Regions from separate parts of the Sporolactobacillus pectinivorans genome, predicted to be linked through region 2. Evidence: riboswitches for the same ligand, from Rfam matches in the RefSeq annotation. Region 2 holds a riboswitch; the other holds the start of a gene.
What was found. Region 2 has a riboswitch for S-adenosylmethionine ahead of COP04_RS07150 (LysR family transcriptional regulator). Riboswitches for the same ligand answer to the same signal wherever they lie in the genome.

Region 1 (10,745 bases), 2.2 Mb from region 2:
CAGTTGTCAACATCCTCACCGGAGGCCAGCAAAGTCTGCAGCAGCTCTTCACTGCCGCCGGTAAACTCCGTCACCATCTTCCACCACGCTTCGGCAAAAGCCTGACCTGCCGCTCCAGCGGGATCGACGTGCTCACGATAAAGTTGATGGAGCTGCTGAAACAGCGTGTTGGCCTTATCAGTAAATTCCCCTGCCTGATGCGAAGATGTAAAACGATTCATCAGCTGCTGCAATTGATCGTCCTTAAAATAGCGAACAACAAATGTATAAGGATTGCCTTCTCTCATGAGTTCAAGAATAACAATCAGCTTCTCAAGACTGACGCTACTACCGTTTTCCGTCTCAGCAATGACCGTATTCAATGTACCAACAATTTGCTGCAGATTCTCAATCTTTCTGAACAGAATGTCACGCTGTTCGGTGAAAATCCGCTTAAAATCCGTCGCATCGCCTTGCTGTATGATGCTGCGGATCTCCTTGAGCGAGAAGCCAAGCCCTTTCAGAAAAAGCAGCTGCTGCAGTTTGAAAACGGCATCGCGTCCGTATATTCTTCTACCCCCTTCACTGAAGGTTGCTGGCAGCAGCCCATTTTGATCATAGTACTGCAACGTTCTGACACTGACACCAACGAGCTTCGCCAGCTCGCCGACTGTAAAATGACGTGCATCCGTCAATTCTCCTCCTGCCAATGTGTCAATTTGCCGATCATGCGTCATTCCAGTTCCTCTTTTCTCTCATTTGAAGCGGCCGCTCCTTCCGATTGCTCTTATTGTAGTACGCAACGTTACGTCACAAGCAAGTGATTTTTTGAAGAAATGTGAGGTCCTACAGATGGCATCATCCGATCAGTCTTTCAGGTTTTCTTTTCAGCTCACGTTTGCATGTACACTTTATTGCATGAACTCTGAAAAATCTATCAAATCAAATTCTTTAAGTGTAGCTACGCCTTTCATTCTTCATTTTGTGGGGCCTTGTTGTTAGTGTATTAAAAAGCTTGCAAGTGACGCATCGTAACGGCGTAGGATGAACACATGCAGTTTTCTGGAAGGCGAGAAAACGACGCATGCCAGAAACAGAGTAAGAGTCAACGGTCCATAAAGGAAGCCACGCTTCTCGTCTGGGTACGTAGACTTTTGCACGTGCAGCGTTCAAAAGTGCCCGTCATATTCAATTAAGGGGGAAGCATTATGGCCATTATCTTCGTTGTTGTATTACTCTTCTTTGGTCTGAGATTTTTGATTAAGCCGGGGAAGCTTCAAAAGTCCGGACGTATGATCGGAGCGATGCTCTGCGTGATTGCAGTTATTATCTGGTATTTGCAGACCTATCCAATAAAGTGATTAGAAATTATTTAGCTGACAAGCTAAATTACATTAAGCATCAGTTCAGTCCGTTGTTCTTAGTCTGCGTCCTACTGAAATAGTCAATATATAATACAAAAAAGAGGAAAAAAGTTTGTTTAAGTGTCCAGTCAGTGATTGATTCAAAAGTATCTATTAAGCCTTAAACTACATCAGTATGCCTATCGCACTATCGCACCCAAAGTGACACATAAAAGGCTGCCTGAATGTCTTTTTCAGACAGCTTTTAGTGATTTTCAAAAAAAACATCACAAATTGCTAAACTCATTCATTATATAAATCTCCTAGAAATCTGTTTCTTTTATTGCACAGTATTCGTCTACCCCACAATATGGCTCTTTACTGAGAATAGAACTACTGCGCAACAGTGTGAATATCTTATTGGTCAATGAACAGCCCCATTGCAAAACAGTCATAAAATATTCCGTCAATTAAAAAATCTCTTTTTATTGTTCCTTCTTTAACAAACCCAAATTTCTTATATAAATGAATTGCCTTCTCATTATCAGTACGTACTCTCAAGTTAATTTTTCTTATGACCCTTGAACTTTTGCTCCACTCTATGAATGTAGATAATAATTTAGTTCCAATTCCTCTTCCTCCATAATTTTTTAGAACAGTAATTCCAAATTCACCTGTATGAGCTACCCTAACTTTTGTACCTCCTGAAAACTTAAGATTTCCAACAATTTCCCCGTTCAATTCAGCCACCAAGTTTATTGCGTTATTTCTTTTATAAATTGACTCGATACTCTTTTCAAGTTTTACGATATTCAACTGCAATTCTTCAACAAATCGAAATGTTAAAAAGTTGGATTCAGTTCCAATTTTATTCAGATATGAAAACATTTCAGAAGCATCTTCTTTTACTGCTTCTCTAATTATTATGTCTTTTTCCATTGTCAAAGCTCTCCTCTTATTACGTTTTATGCATCGACTGCGCTATACTTTTATTCCATTTAACACCTAATGCCCACCGCTAGACAACCAATGGAGGTGTACAGAAATTTTGTTTGTCACTATATTTATAATTTTTTAACAGAAATACCCACTTTTTTGCTATAAAATAAAATGGTCGAGTGGTTTGAATGAATTGCTGCTTGTAGAGGGGAAAACGTGGTGACCTACAATGATGCATTTGTTGAGAAAATCAAACACGAAAAAGTAAGCTTCAAGGAAATTGAAAAGATGTCGAAACTCTTAGTGAAAAATCTTTCAATTGATCAGTGCGATGAAATGGCTGAAAATCTTTATTCATCCTCTCATTACCAAGTAAGGGAATTATCCGTTTTTACTTTAGGTCTCATCTCATCCCAAATGGAAAAAGCACTAAATTATTTAAAGAAAAATGTAAGTCTTGATGAAAACTGGCGTGTTCAAGAAATTTTAGCAAAAGCGTTTGATATCTATTGTCATAATCAGGGTTACGAGAAGTCATTGCCGATTATAAATAGTTGGTTAGCTGATGAAAATCCAAATGTAAGAAGGGCCGTTACTGAAGGACTACGAATTTGGACGAACAGAGAATATTTTAAGCAAAATCCTGAGCAGGCAATTTGTTTATTATCAAATCTTAAATATGATGAAAGCGAATATGTCAGAAAATCAGTGGGAAATGCTCTGAAAGATATAAGTAAAAAACACAAAGAACTAGTGATTTCAGAGTTAAGCAAGTGGGAGCTGAACCAAAAATCTATTAATCAGGTCTATAAATTTGCCACAAAATATATCAACAACAAGGGATGAGCCAGATTGATTAACTATGATAACTTTTTCTTGGGCGTAAAGGTGTGATTTCAAACTAATTTGACTGATATTCTACTCGTTTCGTCTGATGCATTCTCAGTTTCCGCTTATAAGACACGGCTAATAAACTGCGGAGCCCGCTGGCTCTGTCCGAAAATGGAAAAAACTTTATCATGAACGGACATGTTTATTCTGATATTTATACAAATAAGAACCCTCATTGAAAACTGTTTCAGATTATTGAAATTTATAAGGGGATGTTAAACTTGAAGTAACTCATAATTTTATTTACACTACCACATATTTTACAAATACGCCTGTTGCACGTGCAGAAATGACGTCTTAATCCCTAGTAATTAAAGCCAATATAATGTGCCAGCTATATCATCCTCATTACCACATTACCACCGATTGCTGATAACTTTACCGCATTTACCCAAGGTGTTTTCCAGACAAAGAAATTCCAACAGATCATCTATAATGTTTTTTATTAACCCAACTTGCGCACCTCAACAAGATTAACTAAGCCCTGATTTTATTTAAATTGATCAACAGCAGTACGCGCGATAATCATTCGTAACTTCTGTTTATAATTAATTGAAACTATCCGCGAAAAATAACGTACTTAGAAGAGACATTGAAAGCGAAAAAATTATGTTATCAATCCATCGCTTTTTGGCACAGGGATTACGCACGAATCACAATCAGTGGATTCGTGATTTATTCAAAATCCAACATTTTCACTGTGCTCAAAAGTAAGCGGACTGTGCGATTGATCCATCAACGCCTGCGTCAGTTCTTAGTCAGGCTCAGGTCTCTTTTCAGAGACAACTGCTGTATCTGGCTGAACAATTGTCCCAGGTAAAATTCTGAATGATCAACAGGCGGAGGAGCATGAATTTGAGAATAAAAAAGTTGAACAAGGCCACACGGTACACTGATTTTCGGGAAATGATTTACTCTAGTGCAGAGAAGTTCAGGAAAAAGCCTGCCTTTCAGATAAAGATTGGGAACGGGAGCTATCGGTATGTGACTTATTTTCAATTTAAAGAGGGGTACAGAACGCTAGGCACGCATTTTCTCAATCTTGGCTTGCTTGGTAAGCGAATCGCAGTCGTTGGAAAAAACAGCTATGCATGGGTGCTGCACTATGCTTGCGCCGCTACAGTCGGTGTGGCTGTTCCAATCGATTGCGAACTTTCACCGGAAGATATGCATCATTTCATTGTCAGTGCCGACTGCGCGGCGGTGTGCGCAGACAAAGAGATACTCGAACAACTAAGACCGATGATCAGCAGTGAACGATTGCTTTTGTCTTTGCAGGACACCCTGCCACCTATGCCTGCAAATGATACGCGAATTGACACCGTTCCAATTGCTGAAGATGAAATGAGTGTGCTGATTTTCACTTCAGGCACTACCGGGAAGCCAAAAGGTGTGTGCCTTTCTCAAAAAAATATTTGCGCGAATATTTTTTCGACCTCACAAATTGTAAAGATTACGTCACGCGACAAAACCCTCTCAATCCTGCCCCTTTGTCATACGTACGAGTGCACATTGGACTGTCTGCTTATTCTGTCACGCGGAGCATGTATTGCTTACGCAGACAGCCTGAATGCCATTCGCCGTAACATTATTGAATACAGGCCGACCATTCTCGTCGTAGTTCCCGCGCTGCTTCAGCTTTTAGACAAGCGGATTCATGCGGCTATCTTAAAGAGTTGTCCAGCAAAGTATCAATCAAAGCTCAAAACCTCTTCCATTTCAATGGCGCTTCGAGATTTTCCTGCGCTTATAAGAATGGTCATCCGTCGAAAAGTAAATAAATCGCTCGGGGGCAAAATTCATACGTGCATTGTCGGCGGGGCTGATCTCTCTTCTGCTGTGGTAGAGGACTTCCTGGCGCTTGGTATTCGGGCTTTGCAGGGCTATGGGCTCACTGAATCTGCCCCTCTGCTGGCGGGAAATAATGATTTTTATTTCAATGCCAAATCTACCGGCGTTGCTATTCCTGGCGTCAAATTGATGATAGACAGTCCAAATGAAGCCGGGGTCGGCGAAATTCTTGCCAAGGGCGATAACATCATGCTTGGTTACTATAACGATCCGGTGGCCACGGCCGACACTTTCAGCAACGGCTATTTCCGGACCGGTGATTTGGGATGCATCGATAGAGACGGGGCTTTGTATATCAAAGGGCGTATGAAGAATGTGATCGTAACAGCTAATGGCAAAAACATTTATCCCGAGGAATTGGAAGCGCGGCTCTTGGAAAAGGAAACGATCAGTGAAGCACTTATTCTTACCGGAAATGATCGCAATGGAGGTGCCTGCGTGAAGGCCAAAATATTCCCGGACATTGATTGTGTTGCCAAAATAATCGGTCATCTTCCTGCAAAAGAAGAAATACAAGCCATGGTAAAATCGATTGTTGATGAAGTGAACAAAAAAATGCCGGATTATAAACACATCCGTGTGTTTGAAGTTCTTGAAAAAGGATTTGAAAAAACAACGACACGGAAAGTCAGGCGATGTGGTATGAACCTCGCCTGATTGCATCTGGCAAACGAAAAGAATCCCATTTGCCGAAAGAACAGCACCCACGTCGGATGATGTTATTCGTTCGTAATACTTGATGACGGCCAACTCGAAGGAGTTAGCTGTATATACCGTCCGCATTCAATAGGTAAAGTCTTTCCATCTTTTTTCTTCAGAGGATTTTTTAGCGCTGTTCCAGCAATGCGCGTAAAAGTTCTCTTTTTTCTTTTGATTCGTCATGAAAACGGTGGCCGAACAATTGAATGTCATGATAACTTATTTGAATTGTTGCGCAGTAAGGGCGTACTGCGCAACAAATAAAGTACCTGTATCTAGCAATACCTCATGCGTTTCGATGCAACCCAGGAAATTAGGTGCAACCATTTCAGTACGGCTCGAAACGACTCGAAAAATTAGGTGCGACTTTCTCCGGATTAGATGCGACTTCGGTTCATATCAGTCGTTCAAATAAATTTCACTGTTGCGCGGCAGAACGCGAACTGCGTAACTGAATGTCTTTAATGCCCAGTTATAGACTTCCTGTCCACTTTGCACTGCAAAACAATTTAATAAATTATATTGACATACGAATAGTATGAATTATAATTTAGCTAATGATCAGCGCAACAAAAGTCCGGAACGCGTCCGGGCATGGTCAGGCAGAAACGTTTCGCAAGACCTGTTTTTAAAAATGAATATCAACATTCTTATCAAGAGCGGCGGAGGGACTGGCCCAATGAAACCCGACAACCAGCACAGTGTGTATGGTGTCAATTCCAACAGATTAAATTCTGACAGATAAGAAGAGACGGCAAAAAGGCTGCTTTTCTGATTCTGTGAAAAGGAGCCTTATTTATGTCTCTATATACCCAACTTTAAATTTTCCCAGCTAAATTGGGACAGATAATGCTCAATAGAACTGGGCAGAAACGCAAACTATCAATAGAGTTAACCAATCCCCATCTTTTTGATTCAGCCAGGTGAGTGCGACGATCACAGAATGTATGGCAAGGTATGATCATCGGCGCTGCAGCGGTTCTGCCAGGATAAAAGAATAATATCTCGCAAAGACAATTGTTATGTAACTGACGAACAGATTGAGATCAGGAGAATCATAAAGCCGGTTTCATAGATTTAAAAATAATTTACGAGGAGGCGTATCAATGAAATTTAAAAAGGAAATAGTTTGTATTTTATCTTTTCTTTTAGTTATTTTAATGCTCACAGGATGCAGCAGTGCGCCCGGCGGGACGACTGGAAATAAGATTAATAAAAATGTTGTCAATATTGGCGTTACCGATTCATTGACAACGATCAATCCGTTGTTAATAGATGCTACTGAATTAAGCAAATACGCGATCGGGTTCAGTTTTCTGCCGTTAATTGAACTGGATAGCAAGCTGAATGTTGTCGGCCAGCTGGCGAACAGCATTACAACAAAAGATAATCGGACATTTACCGTCAAAATTAATAAAAATGCAAAGTGGTCGGATGGTCAGGATATCACAGCGGATGATGTGATTTTCTCTGTTCTGAGATTAACCGATCCCAAGGTCGGAAATGTAAATATTGGCGGATATGCTGCATTAAAAGGATTTGATGAAAATGGAAATTCTCCGGAAGGGGCGAAGAATATCGCAGGCCTGAAAAAGGTAGACAATAAAACAGTAGCGTTTATTACAAAGAGCCCGCTGTCGCTCGCAACCTTTGATAATACTATAGGGCGATATCTGTTTACAATTCCAAAGCACGTTCTAAAAAATGTGAGTCCTGATAAATTAAGCAAATACAGCTGGTTCAATAAACCGACCGTAATCAGCGGTCCTTACAGATTGATAAATTACGATTCGAATCATTATATCTCTTATACGGCAAACGAGAATTACTGGAAAGGCGCACCCAAAATTAAATATCTAAACCTAAAAGTTGTTCCGGCAAGCCAACTGTATCCTGGGCTTAAATCTGGAGAAATTGATTTTGTTCAACAAACATTGGGTGTCTTTCCACAAGAAGATTATAAAAACGTTCAAAAATTAAGCAATGTAAAAACAGTCTTAGAGCAGCCATTGACGAATCAGCTCGTTTTATTAAATACCAAAACAATTTCTGATGTGCGAATTAGAAAGGCCATTCAACTGGCTACAAATCGAGAACAGATCGTGAAAAGTTTACTGAATGGAAACGGTGAGGTAGTTGATGGCTTCGTTACGTCTTACAGCCCATACTTTGACTCATCGATCAAGCCGGTCAAGTTTGATTTGGATCAGGCAAAAAAACTGGTTAAAGAAGCACATTGGGACAAATCAAAACAATTGACTTTTCTTGTTGATTCCGGTGACAGTACTTTCGTCCAGGCAGCTAATATTATTGCAGCCGATCTGAAGACCATTGGTATTAATGTAAATGTACAGACTCAGGATCTTTCCAATCTTCTGGCCAAAGCTGCGAAGCATAAATTTGATTTGTTCGCCGTTCAATATACTTTATCTCCGATTGACCCTTATCCGGACGTCGATTGGATCGTCAATAGTGATGGAGACTGGCCGCAATATAAAAATAGTGAACTGGCCGCAAATCTTTCCAAGATTCAGTCAGCGAAAAGTACGGAAGAAACTAAAAAGCTGTACAGCAACATTGATAAAATTGTTCAAAATGATGTTCCTCTTTACTCGGCATATGTTTTACGCTCACTCGGCGCTTACAATAAAGAGCTTAAGCACGCTGAACCGCATATTTATGGTTCCTTCAACAATGTTGAAAAGTGGGAAAAATAGGAGAATGGCATAAGGGAATGAGCATTGATGGATCATTTGCTTGAGATAAACCATCTTGATACCACATATACGGTTCATTCAGAAGACCGGATTCTCGTCCATGATGTCAGTCTGCATGTAGACAGTGGAGAAACATTGTGCCTTGTGGGAGAATCCGGGTCTGGAAAGAGCCTGACTATGCTTTCTGTATTGGGATTATTAAAAAATAATGGCAGGATTACTTCCGGGTCGATAAGATTTGAGAATCAGGAAATACAAAATCTTACGGACCGTCAGCTGGATAAAATCCGCGGAAGCCGGATCAGCATGATTTTTCAAGATGCATTGACCAGCCTGAATCCTGTGTTTACAATCAGAAACCAAATTGAAGAGATCATTGATGCCCATCTTAAAATTTCTGGCAAAGAGAGAAATGAAAAAATGATTGACCTACTGAATAAAGTAGGTCTTTCTGATCAAGAGCTGATCTTGAAAAAATATCCGCATGAATTGTCTGGAGGACAAAGGCAAAGAGTGCTGATTGCCATTGCCCTGGCATGTAATCCCAAGGTCCTGATTGCAGACGAACCAACGACAGCACTGGATGTCACCATTCAGGCTGAAATAATGAATCTTCTCGATCGGCTTAAGAAAAAAATGAATATGGCCCTGATATTAATTACTCATGATATGGGTCTCGTGGCACAAATGGCGGATCGAGTGGCGGTGATGTATGCGGGGCAAATCATTGAAGAGGCAAAAGTGAATGACATTTTCTTCTGCCCCAAACATCCTTATACAAAAGCTCTGCTTCAGTCGATTCCAGATGTCGGGCTTTCAAAGTCTAAGAAGATTGAGCCAATAAAAGGAGTCGTTCCGGAAAATTATTATCAGATAAAGGGATGCCGCTTTGCCGAAAGATGTGCTTTTAGACAATTAACATGCACGCAGAATGTCCAGTCATTAAAAAAACTTCAGGAAACAAGTGTACGCTGCCAGCATGCTGAACAATTACCGAGTGGTGAACAGCGATGAATAACCATATATTGTTGAAAATCAATAAGCTGAATAAGGTATATAAGGTTCAGTCCGCTTCGTTTTTTACTAAGGCTGTAGTACATGCTGTGAATGATGTGTCCTTTGATATCAAACAAGGGGAAATATTAGGATTAGTGGGCGAGTCAGGCAGCGGGAAGACGACAATTGGCAAACAAATTGTCGGATTGGAGAAACCTACATCAGGGACTATTCAGTTTCACGGCAGGGATATTATGACTTTCAAGCCGAAAGATAAAAAAACGAACAGAGTGAAGATCCAGATGATCTTTCAGGATTCTTACTCTTCTTTAAATCCCAGAAGAAATGTCTTTGATATACTGGCAAAACCAATTTTAGTTAACCGTATAACTTCAAAGCGCGATGTGGCTGTCTATATCGACCATCTGCTCGATATTGTCGGACTCTCCAGAAATTCAATAGACAAATATCCCCATGAGTTTTCGGGAGGACAGCGGCAGAGAATCGGTATTGCGCGCGCCTTGTCGCTTAAACCCGAACTATTGGTATGCGATGAACCTGTTTCCGCACTTGATGTTTCTATTCAGGCTCAGATACTGAATTTACTTAAAGAAATAAGAGAAGAGCTGAATATTTCAATGCTTTTTATTGGTCACGGGCTTGGGGCAGTGAGTTATGTAAGCGATCGAATCGCCGTGATGACCAAAGGCAGAATTGTCGAAATCGCTGAATCAGTTGAGCTATTTAAGCATCCCGTTCATCCGTATACAAAGATTTTAAAGGAAGCCATTCCTATTGCTAACCCCTTAATTAAATCGATGAAAGTGGAAGAAAACGATCGTTGTCTTTGGGACCCGGATGACGAATCACCGCTCCAGCTTATTGATCTGCGGACGGCTCATTATGTGAAATCTTCAATTCTGAAGGGAAAAGGGCAATGAGAAAATATGTTATAAAAAAAATTCTATTAGCCATTCCGATTCTCATTGGTATTACGATTATTGATTATCTTTTTATGAGCTATGCGGGTAATCCGTTGGAAATGATACATGGGCCAAAGGTTTCTCAGGCAGCTCTGAATGCGAAGGAAATAGAATACGGATTGAATAAACCCTTTTATATCCAGTATTTCGTTTGGCTAAATCAAGTGCTCCATGGGAATTTCGGCTATTCATATAAAAGCTATCAGCCTGTTTCGAATTTAATATCCAGCCATGTTGGACCCACGCTGTTATTAATGGGAAGTGCTCTATTCATCAGCATTGCCTTCTCAATCCCGATTGCCATTTACAGCGCGACGCACCAATACTCAAAGAAAGATTATGCAATT
Region 2 (9,635 bases):
TGGCAAAGGGTCACACGCGGCGCACCCGGAAGCCGGTCATGATCCAATCATCGCCTTGACCACTACAGTAAACGCACTGCAATCAATCATCAGCCGTAATCTATCTCCACTCAGCGGTGCTGTTGTGAGCGTGACCCAGCTGAATGCCGGTAATGTATGGAACGTTCTACCAGAGACAGCCGTTTTCAGCGGAACCGTTCGAACACTGGGGGCCACCGACCGCAAGATGATCCATCAACGATTTTCTGAAATTGTCACACACACAGCGGCTGCATATGGAACAACTGCTGAGATTGACTGGTACAGCGGCGATCCTTCCGTGAACAACGATAGAAGACTTTCAGAGATTGTGGCTGACGAAACCGGTAAATTTGCGACTGTATTTATCCCTGAGCCAACACTGGGCAGCGATGATTTCGCTTGCTATCAGGAGCACATCCCCGGTGTCTATGCCATTATTGGCGTTAATGGGAATGTGAGCGTTCATAATGCCCACTATACAGCAGACGATGGTGTGTTAATCTATGGTGCCCGTTACTTTGAAAGGAATGCCGTCAGAATTTTACAAAAACTGGAAAATGAGTCAGTAAGATAATGTGACTGGCAAGGATCAGGTGCCCAGACAGCCATAGACTGGCTATGAATCTGCAATTGAACGGTGAGATAGAGATTCCGAAGGAGCAAATCCTGAAGGGAGTTAGTGAGGCATCATGAAGGAACTTAAAAAGACATTCGTTTCATTTTTCAAACTGCCACTGGTTTTATCTCTGTTATTAATGCTCTTGCTCGTTTCCGCTGGTTGCGGAGCACAAAATGCAGAGGTACCGCATCAGATACATAAAGCTGCCAAGGTGAAATCTTCGAAAAAACCTATGGTGGACGTATCGACTAACTACGATTTTAAAGTGAAAATAACCCCTCCAAAAGTTGGAAACGATAAACTGGCTCTTGCTGCCTTCTATAAAGGGAAAAGAACAACAGATCTCCAGAAGGTTTCTCTGTCAATAAAAATGGTGGTTATGGATATGGGAACGACTCAAATCCAGTTTCCGGTGAAAAACCTGGGTAAAGGGACGGTGCTTGTTAAAGATACATTTCTGATGCCCGGCCGTTTTTTGATCCATATCCATGCCCTAACAGCTTCGTACAAGGTTGCTAATAAGGATATCATTGTTAACATCGACAATTAACTACGGGAGAGCATCGTGCCGCGACAATCAGAAAAGTTGTTCGCAACACATCCGCCGTCCTTCTTACTGCGGATGCGTTGTTTATTTTTCAAAGCAGTTTATCTGCGATGGCAGTGTGAAATTGAGTCGGATTCTGTTGTTACATACACCATTCAGATTACTTCCGAGACGAAGGTAATCCCCAAACGGCATTACGTATCCTGGATAAGGTAAACTACCGAACGGATCAGTCAGTGGCGAGATGGTTAATAACGAACACAAAGGACAAAACAAGTGATCTGGCAGACGAACAGACAGGAAGTGGTCCCTTTGTCAAGATAGAGAGAGCTAAGATAGGGAGTGGTGTGTAAATCTGCTCTCTATTTTATTGCCCCGCTCTGAGCAATCTTGTCCCTCGGTTTTGTCCTAAGTGCCCTTCAGAGATAGCACAGTTGGGCTTTTATAATGATAATATACACAATATCTATATTATAGAGAAGTAATGGATTTTTCAGTCAGGAATTGATATGAATGAAACTGTTGATAGTTTTGCACCTGTTTCAGAATAAGCTTCTTTTTCGAGACCCTTTTTCTTCCTTTTTACCATATCAATTTGGTTTATCTGGCTTTTGCTTCCTTACCCTGACGCGTTAGAAGGTAAAGCCAAGTTTATGAGAAGAATTTTGATTATTGCTCTTGACTTAGAGGTAACTCTAATTCTTATACTACGAAAAAGGGGATAGGTCATATGAATAAAATCAGTGATGTTTCGCAGTTGACGGGGATGTCTGCCTATACACTTCGCTACTATGAAGAAATAGGTTTACTTCCTAAAGTTAAAAAGAATTGTTCAGGTGCAAGAAATTATAGCGCCGAAGACATTGCATTTATCGAATTTATCAAAGGTTTAAAGAAAATGGGACTCTCGTTAGAAGAGATCGTCCATTTTGGAAAAGAAGGTTGTATCAGTGAGAATAGAAGTTTGACCGGGAAGGTTGAACTCAGAAGTGTATTAGAGAAACGTTCGGCAGTATTAGAAAGTCATTTACGAAAACTTGATGAAAAACGAAAAATCATTGAAAATAACAGGAAGAAAATTATCGGCCGAATGAACTTATACAAGGCAATGATAGACAAACAGCACTAATGAGGAAGGGTTAGCTTGAAGCATTCAAAGTTAAAATGGTTAGTCACTGGATCAATTTTAAATAATGCAGGCGTTAGTTTTATTTGGCCGTTAAATACTATTTACATGCACGATCACCTAGGAAAATCACTGAGTGTGGCTGGCCTTGTGCTGCTATTGAATTCAATGACAACGTTGATCGGTAATTTTTGGGGCGGACGGCTGTTTGATCGAATAGGTGGCTATAAAACGATTTTAATTGGATTGTTTACCTCGATTATTTCACTCATTGGTTTAGTTATGAATCACGGCTGGCCTCTTTACGCAGTATTTTTAATAATACTCGGTTTAGGCACAGGTATCATTGTTATATCCATTAATTCGCTTGCTTCCAGCATGTCCGGCTACGATCATCGTTATGTATTTAATTCAATTTATCTCGGACTTAACATCGGGGTGGCTGTTGGGACTTCGATTGCCGGTTTCATCGCTGATATCAATATTTCTCTTATATTTACAGCAAACCTGCTGTTATATGTAGCCTTTTTAACGATTGTTTTATTTTTTTACAAAAATATAGAGGCTGTTCATCTACAAAGTCATCCTGAAAAAACAAAGAGGGCAAAGATGGATCGTAGAAGTCATAAACAGTTCATCAACGTCTTTATCATTTGCTTTCTTTATTTCATCATATGGACCGGTTATGTGCAATGGCAAAGCAATATTTCGGTTCGTTTACCAGAATTAGATATTTCAATAAAGCAGTATAGTTTTTTATGGACAATCAATGCAGTGCTTATTATTTTAGGTCAGCCATTTATTTCACAAATTATTAAGAAAGCGGCTCATACTTACAAAGCACAAATTGATATAGGCATTGTTTCGTTTATTTTATCTTTCGTCGTTCTCATGTTCAGTCGGCAGTATGCGGGATTCATAGTGGCAATCGTTTTACTGACTTTTGGTGAAATGTTTGCGTTTCCGGCGATACCGGCCATGATCAGTACGATTGCCCCCACTCAGCAGAAAGGATCTTATCAAAGTTTTGTAAATATGTCATCCACTTTGGGAAGAGCACTTGGACCAATACTTGGCGGAGTTGTTGTTGAACAATTATCTTATGTTTATCTTTATTTAATGACGATTATTCTAATAGGTATATCGACTTTCATTTTTCACTATATGTTAAAACATATTGGCTCGTATTGATATAGAAGATATTCTTCATTAGCAAAATTTCAACTTTCTCGGAATAAAAATTGAACCAAGTATAAATGGAAAAATAAGAACGTGTAAAAATATAAAAAATGGGCGATATCTTGCAGCTCGTTTCGTGAATAACTGACATACAGCCATTGACTCAATCTTTATAAATCCCATAAAAGCAACGCTATGGAAAATTATTTTGTCTATCTATATGCATACTACTTTGAATCGATCTACTGTGGAAAAGCAAAATACACAATAAACATATAAAAATAGTATGAATTAATCTTGATTTTTATATTCAAGTTATATATTCTGTAGTTAACCCCAAATTTTAATATATTCTTATCCAAAGTGGCAGAGGGACTGGCCCGATGAAGCCCGACAACCAGCACAGTGTGTATGGTGTCAATTCCATGAACACAATAATTGTGTTCAGAAGATAAGAAGAAAAAACAAGCCTTCTTGTCTCTTGGCTTGTTTTTTCTTAGGTTGTTCAATTTGTCGATTTTTCTTAATGGGATCAATTTGACATTAACTTAATCTAAAGGAGTGCGTTTGAAAGTGCTAAAAAAGCAGCCCTCATTCAGGAAACTTTTTCAAGGGAACGTGTCGGACATTTTGCATGATGAACACACCTTGAAAATGATTGACGCGAGAATTGATAAAAAATATACTGGTAAATTTTCAGAAGTTGCCCAGAAAATGAAGGGAGGCGAGGGCACACCGATTAATACTGAAATAAACCCCAATCCTGCGATGACGATCGACCAGTTGAACGCTTTCCTGGCTGTTGCTGAATCTCAGAGTTATCAACTGGCGGCAAAGGAGTTAATGCTCTCACAGTCCACGATTTCTTCACGTATTAAAACGCTTGAAAGAGAATTGAATGCGGATCTCTTTGTTAAAGAAAGGTTGGGCTTGCATTTGTCAGTACGTGGGGCTGTTTTTGCACCCTATGCCAGGCTGATGGTTGATACTTTTAGAAGGGCATTGCTGAAATTGGGAAGCTGACAAATGCTGTGCGCGATGGAACAAATTAGTAAGCCGTATTGCAAGTGTTTTTTCTTTTTTTGCTCTTCTTTCATAACTATAAGGATTAAAGGAGAGTGGTAGAGATTTTACATAAGGTATATTCGATCAGCAGTTTTGCTGAAAAACTAACAGTCAATCGCGGGTGTTTCCATTGTTAAAAATTTTACGATTCATTCATTATACGGCTGGTATGGTGGGTTCATTAATTGTTCTGCTGATGTCTATCACCGGAATCCTACTTAACCACCGCTCACTTATCGGTTACTCCTCAGCTGCATCAATGAAGATACAAACACTGATCTTTGCGCTGCATTCAGGGTATGTAGGAAATACCTCTATTGTCTGGCTGACTGATATAGGCGCTATTTGCATGATTGTGCTAAGTATTTCAGGAGTCTGGATGTGGATTAGTTTTGTCATAAAAATCAGTAAGGGAAGAAAAAGGAGAAGAAAAAGGAATGGGTAAAAAATTCATCACAATTGTCTTCAGTGCACTGTTCATTTTTACACTTGCAGGGTGCTCCTCATCAAATGCAGGCGGTGCGTCAAGTTCGCAATCTACTAATAATAGTACGCAGTCGAGCAGCAGTAATAACAGCAGCAGTACGAGCAAACAGTCTCTGAAGACGGCGCTTGAGAACGAATTGAGTGGGTTCACCAAGGTAGAACAATATATTAAAAAATCAGATTATGAATTGGCTGATACGCTGGCTGGCCAACTGCATGACGAATTCCACACAGCCATTTTACCGCCGCTGCAGGCAAAAAAAGGCGCAACCTATGCGGAGAACGTTCATGCCCAATATGATGCTCTCCAGAATGCGATCACAAACAAAAATCTTTCGCAGATTAAGTCACTTGTGAAAGTCAACCGGACGAATCTTTATACTGTGGCAAAAATTCTCGGTGTATCGCTGAACTAATCATTTCGGAAAAGTCCATAATAAAACAGGCCGCCTGCTCAAATCGTTCGGGCAAGCGGCCTGTTTTAAGGTTAGTCATCAATAACGTAACTTAGGTTGCTCCCATACATGGAGATCATGAGGCTCAATCCCTGCATGTTCATATCTATTGATTTGTACCATCTTGCAGTTCCTCCGATTGTGACGGATTTTTTAAGTCCGTTAGCTAAAATGGAATCAGAAAAAACACATCAAGCTGAGAAGTTCAACACATCCAGAACTTGTTCTTTTAAAGCAATGAACGCCTTACTGTCGCGATGGCGCGGGTGAGGCAGCTCCACATCGATCACTTTTTTCAAAATGGCGGGGCGTGGTGTCATGGTGAAAATCCGGTCTGCCAGATAAACAGCTTCTTCGACATCATGCGTCACCATCACCATCGTGATTTTACGCTGTTGCCAGATCTTGATGAGTTCATCGTGCATCTTCATCCGGGTAAAAGCATCCAATGCACCGAAGGGTTCATCAAATAACAATACCTTCGGATAATTAATCAGTGCTCTTGCCAGAGCGACACGCTGCTGCATGCCACCGGAAAGTTCGTAAGGATAATTCTTTTCAAAACCCTTTAACCCGACTAAATCAATGAAGTGCTGAATGTCATCATGCTTCTTACGATATTCACCAGCTAATTTAGGGCCGAATCCCACATTTTGTTCGATCGTCAACCACGGATATAGCGTAGGATCCTGAAAGACTAATCCGCGTTCACGACTGGGCCCTTCAACAGGGTTTCCGTCAACCAACACTTCTCCCGAGGTCGGGTGGTCCAGACCGGCTAATAATCGTAATAAAGTAGATTTGCCGCAACCGGAAGGTCCAATCAACGCAATAAATTCGCCCGGTTTTACCTCTGCGTTCACGTGATGTACGGCTTCGACCGGAGTACCGCTGTCTGTACGCGCTGGAAAGGCTTTTCGAATATTGTTGAACGTGATTTGCCCATCTTTTACCATTTAATAATCCCCTTCTGCCATCTCAGGAAGTAGTCACGTACTTTGAAGAGCAGCGTAATGATCAATGAGAAACTGATTGCAATGACGATCAGACCGGCGTAAACATTCGCGTACGCCAGTATTTGCCGCTGCCAGTTAATATACCAGCCGATACCGTATTTAACACCAATCATTTCAGCGGTCATCAGTGTAATAAATGACGAGCATGTCCCGTTGAATATGCCGACGAAAATATTAGGCAGCGCGCTGGGTACGGCAACTCTGAAAATCTTCTGTAAGTCCGTGGCGCCGAGTGTGTCTGCCACTTCCAAGAACGTCTTTTTAACATTGGCAACACCGGAGTTCGTTAACACGGTTACCGGGAACCATGTTGACAAAGCAATCAGGAAGACCGATGCCTGAAAACTTGTTGCAAAGGCTGACAGAGCGATCGGTATAAATGCGGTAGATGGAATTGGGCCCAGTAATTTAACAATGGGGTCCACCCAGTAATTCCACTTTGTATACCAGCCGATCAGTACTCCGGTCGCCAGACCTGTTACGGTGCCAATGAGCAGTCCGATTGCCAGCAAGCGGGCCGAATAGGCCAGACATTCTAACAGAAATGGCCAATCCGTAACCAGCACGTTTAGAATTGCTTCAGGCGAAGGGAAGAAAATTGGCTGAAGCAGTGCCAGTTTAAGTGTGACGAAATTATACAGACCGACGGCTAGAAATGACGCACCAATGAAGTAACTTTTATAGACGAACTTCTGCAGACCACCGAAAAGGGTGTGATAGGTTGCTAATACCAGAGTGATGATTAAAGCTGCAATCAGCAAATCTGTATACCATGGAAATGATTTGGTCAGCAGCGCCTCGCTTTTCGGAACAACCAGTTGAACGATAAGAGTAATGGCGATCGCCAGACTGGCAAAGTAGGCCCGTCCGGCCTGTCGTTCACTTAGTCGGGTGGCTCCCTTGACATACAATGAATCATTTTCCAATAAAATCCCTCCCTCTTAATTGCATTGCCGAATCTCTTATTGAATGCCTTTTTCCTTCAAGAAAGAGCGGTTGACAAGTGCATCCACATCGACATCCTTTGAAACGACACCAATCTTCTGCAGACTCTCAGCCACTTGCAAGAAGTCTTGTTTGCCGCCGTTATATGAAGCTTCCCAGTTATACGTCTTCATAGCTGCCAGATTTGTCAATGGATTTCCGGCAACATATTTGTCTTGAACCTGAAGCCGAGCAGCTTCAGCCTGATGTTTTGCAACCCAGTTTGTCGCTTCCTGCATTGCCAGAGTGTATTTGCGGGCAATTTCCGGATGCTGCTGGGCCAATTGATCAGACACATAGGCGACACAGCAATATTGAGTGTTGAATGGTTTCGTAGATGCCATGCTTGCCAAAATATGAAATCCATATTGCTTTACGGCAATTTCAGTATCTGGATCTTCAATGGCGATCGCATCAACCTGACCTTTGGACAGTGCAATCGGCAAGTCAGAGGCATCGTAGGTCACAAACTGCACGCTCGAATTATTCGTTGTGACATTCAGACCTGCATTGGCAAGATACCGTTTTGTAAAAGTCGCTTCACTGCCGGCCACTTCAGCGACGCCGATCTTCTTGCCCTTAAGTTGTTTCGCCGATGTTATTTTTGAATTTTTTCCGGTAAGGATTGAGACACAACCGGTGTGCAACCCGGTTGTGATTTTCAAGTTTGCACCATTCGCCAGCGGCTGAACCAGAGCGGCTAACATCGTATTGGATGCATCAACTTTATTTGCCGTGATCGCGTCGAGGCCGTTCGTACCCGCCGACAGTTTGACAAGTTGGTATTTTAGTCCCACTTTTTTAAAGAAGCCCTTTGCTATAGCAATTTGCTGTGGTGCTTCACAGACACCGGATTCATCTGCGAGTCTTAAAACATAATGATCATTTTTGGAAGTAGTTCCGCTGGCTGAATTGCCTGCAGTATAGCGATTATACGTGAACACACCTGCAATCAGTACGACCACAATGACAACCACTGAAACAATCCACCGTGTCAAATGTTTTTCCTGTTTTTTCTCTGCCATTCTGTATGCAACCTCCAATGAATAATGATTAAATTTACAAACTAAATTTAGTGAATAACTGATTTTGTAATAATCAACTCTGTTTTGCTGCTGATTCGATGTTGTCGCTGCTATTTGTACCTTCTCTTTTTATGTAGCTCCAAATATCGGCTGATCATTGCTGATTGTAAGCATATCTGAACAGCTGCTTTGCTGCCCGTTATTCCAGTGTGAACAGTGGCTGACACGCTTTTCAACTTTTTCCCTCGCTGCAGGAGGATAGAGGCTCTCTGCTCGTTCAAGATACTTTATCTAAGCGGTCAGCGATCTTCGGATTGCTCAGGAATTTAACTGTTTGACGAGTATGAGCATCGTATCGTTCAACTCGCAACGATAAACTTTCACACTTTCAAATCTTCAAACCTTTCCAGCACAAATAGTAATGAATTAATCGGGTGACCCCGGCAGTACGTAGAACCTTCAGCACGCATTTTGGTAGTAATAGCTGGTTCTAATTATAAATAGTAAACCACTTTATATACTGAGGATTAGGGACTAAGAAACTGCGATAGTGTTAATTTTTGATGGGTATTAAGGTTAACACTGTCAATGATTACTGTACTTAGTTCTACATGACTAACGCAATGGCGGATTCAGCCACAACGGCAGGCGTGTAGTCCAAAGGACGGGATTAGCAAGAAGCTGCAAAGATGTTATTCACAAGCGCCGAGGTACTATCTTCATGTGCCGCTGCTGCGATAGCATCTAAATCGACCAAGTCAATGCCTGATTTACCGGTAGTTCCAATATGGGCAGCCTTAGCACATGCATTAACAGCGGCAGTAGAGTAGAAATCTCAGGTTTTTAAAAATCTGTAAAATGCGTTTAGTCTTGGTAAACATCATCTGTTAAGTTGGGCCAGCACATGATTCGCTTTGATCCACTTGTGGTCCGGCATGTACGTGTAAAGTTTTGAAATCAAACTATGTTTTGTTCAAACAAAACCAGCTCCCTTTTATAATAAAAGTGACAAAACTAATATGCAGTGTTCTGATGTTTACAAATAGCGTTGGTGGGCCAGCACGTAAACTGAAAGGCCTTGGTGCTTGATCGGTGGCTGCTGTTTAAGAACC

Region 1: another riboswitch for S-adenosylmethionine. It lies ahead of COP04_RS18225 (ABC transporter substrate-binding protein); the one in region 2 lies ahead of COP04_RS07150 (LysR family transcriptional regulator).

Annotation. Positions count from the first base shown of each region.
Region 1 covers NZ_NXGA01000001.1:3,721,823-3,732,567, forward strand. The annotation lists gene COP04_RS18205 (MerR family transcriptional regulator) at 1-716, opposite strand, end outside; gene COP04_RS19800 (hypothetical protein) at 1,188-1,340, shown strand; gene COP04_RS18210 (GNAT family N-acetyltransferase) at 1,740-2,261, opposite strand; gene COP04_RS18215 (DNA alkylation repair protein) at 2,481-3,107, shown strand; gene COP04_RS18220 (AMP-binding protein) at 4,059-5,660, shown strand; SAM riboswitch class I at 6,350-6,450, shown strand; gene COP04_RS18225 (ABC transporter substrate-binding protein) at 6,809-8,419, shown strand; gene COP04_RS18230 (ABC transporter ATP-binding protein) at 8,447-9,433, shown strand; gene COP04_RS18235 (ATP-binding cassette domain-containing protein) at 9,430-10,356, shown strand; gene COP04_RS18240 (ABC transporter permease) at 10,353-10,745, shown strand, end outside.
Region 2 covers NZ_NXGA01000001.1:1,478,460-1,488,094, forward strand. The annotation lists gene COP04_RS07130 (amidohydrolase) at 1-595, shown strand, start outside; gene COP04_RS07135 (hypothetical protein) at 711-1,190, shown strand; gene COP04_RS07140 (MerR family transcriptional regulator) at 1,918-2,316, shown strand; gene COP04_RS07145 (MDR family MFS transporter) at 2,332-3,504, shown strand; SAM riboswitch class I at 3,844-3,950, shown strand; gene COP04_RS07150 (LysR family transcriptional regulator) at 4,066-4,515, shown strand; gene COP04_RS07155 (hypothetical protein) at 4,688-5,002, shown strand; gene COP04_RS07160 (hypothetical protein) at 4,995-5,459, shown strand; gene COP04_RS07165 (ABC transporter ATP-binding protein) at 5,690-6,454, opposite strand; gene COP04_RS07170 (ABC transporter permease) at 6,448-7,440, opposite strand; gene COP04_RS07175 (ABC transporter substrate-binding protein) at 7,477-8,523, opposite strand.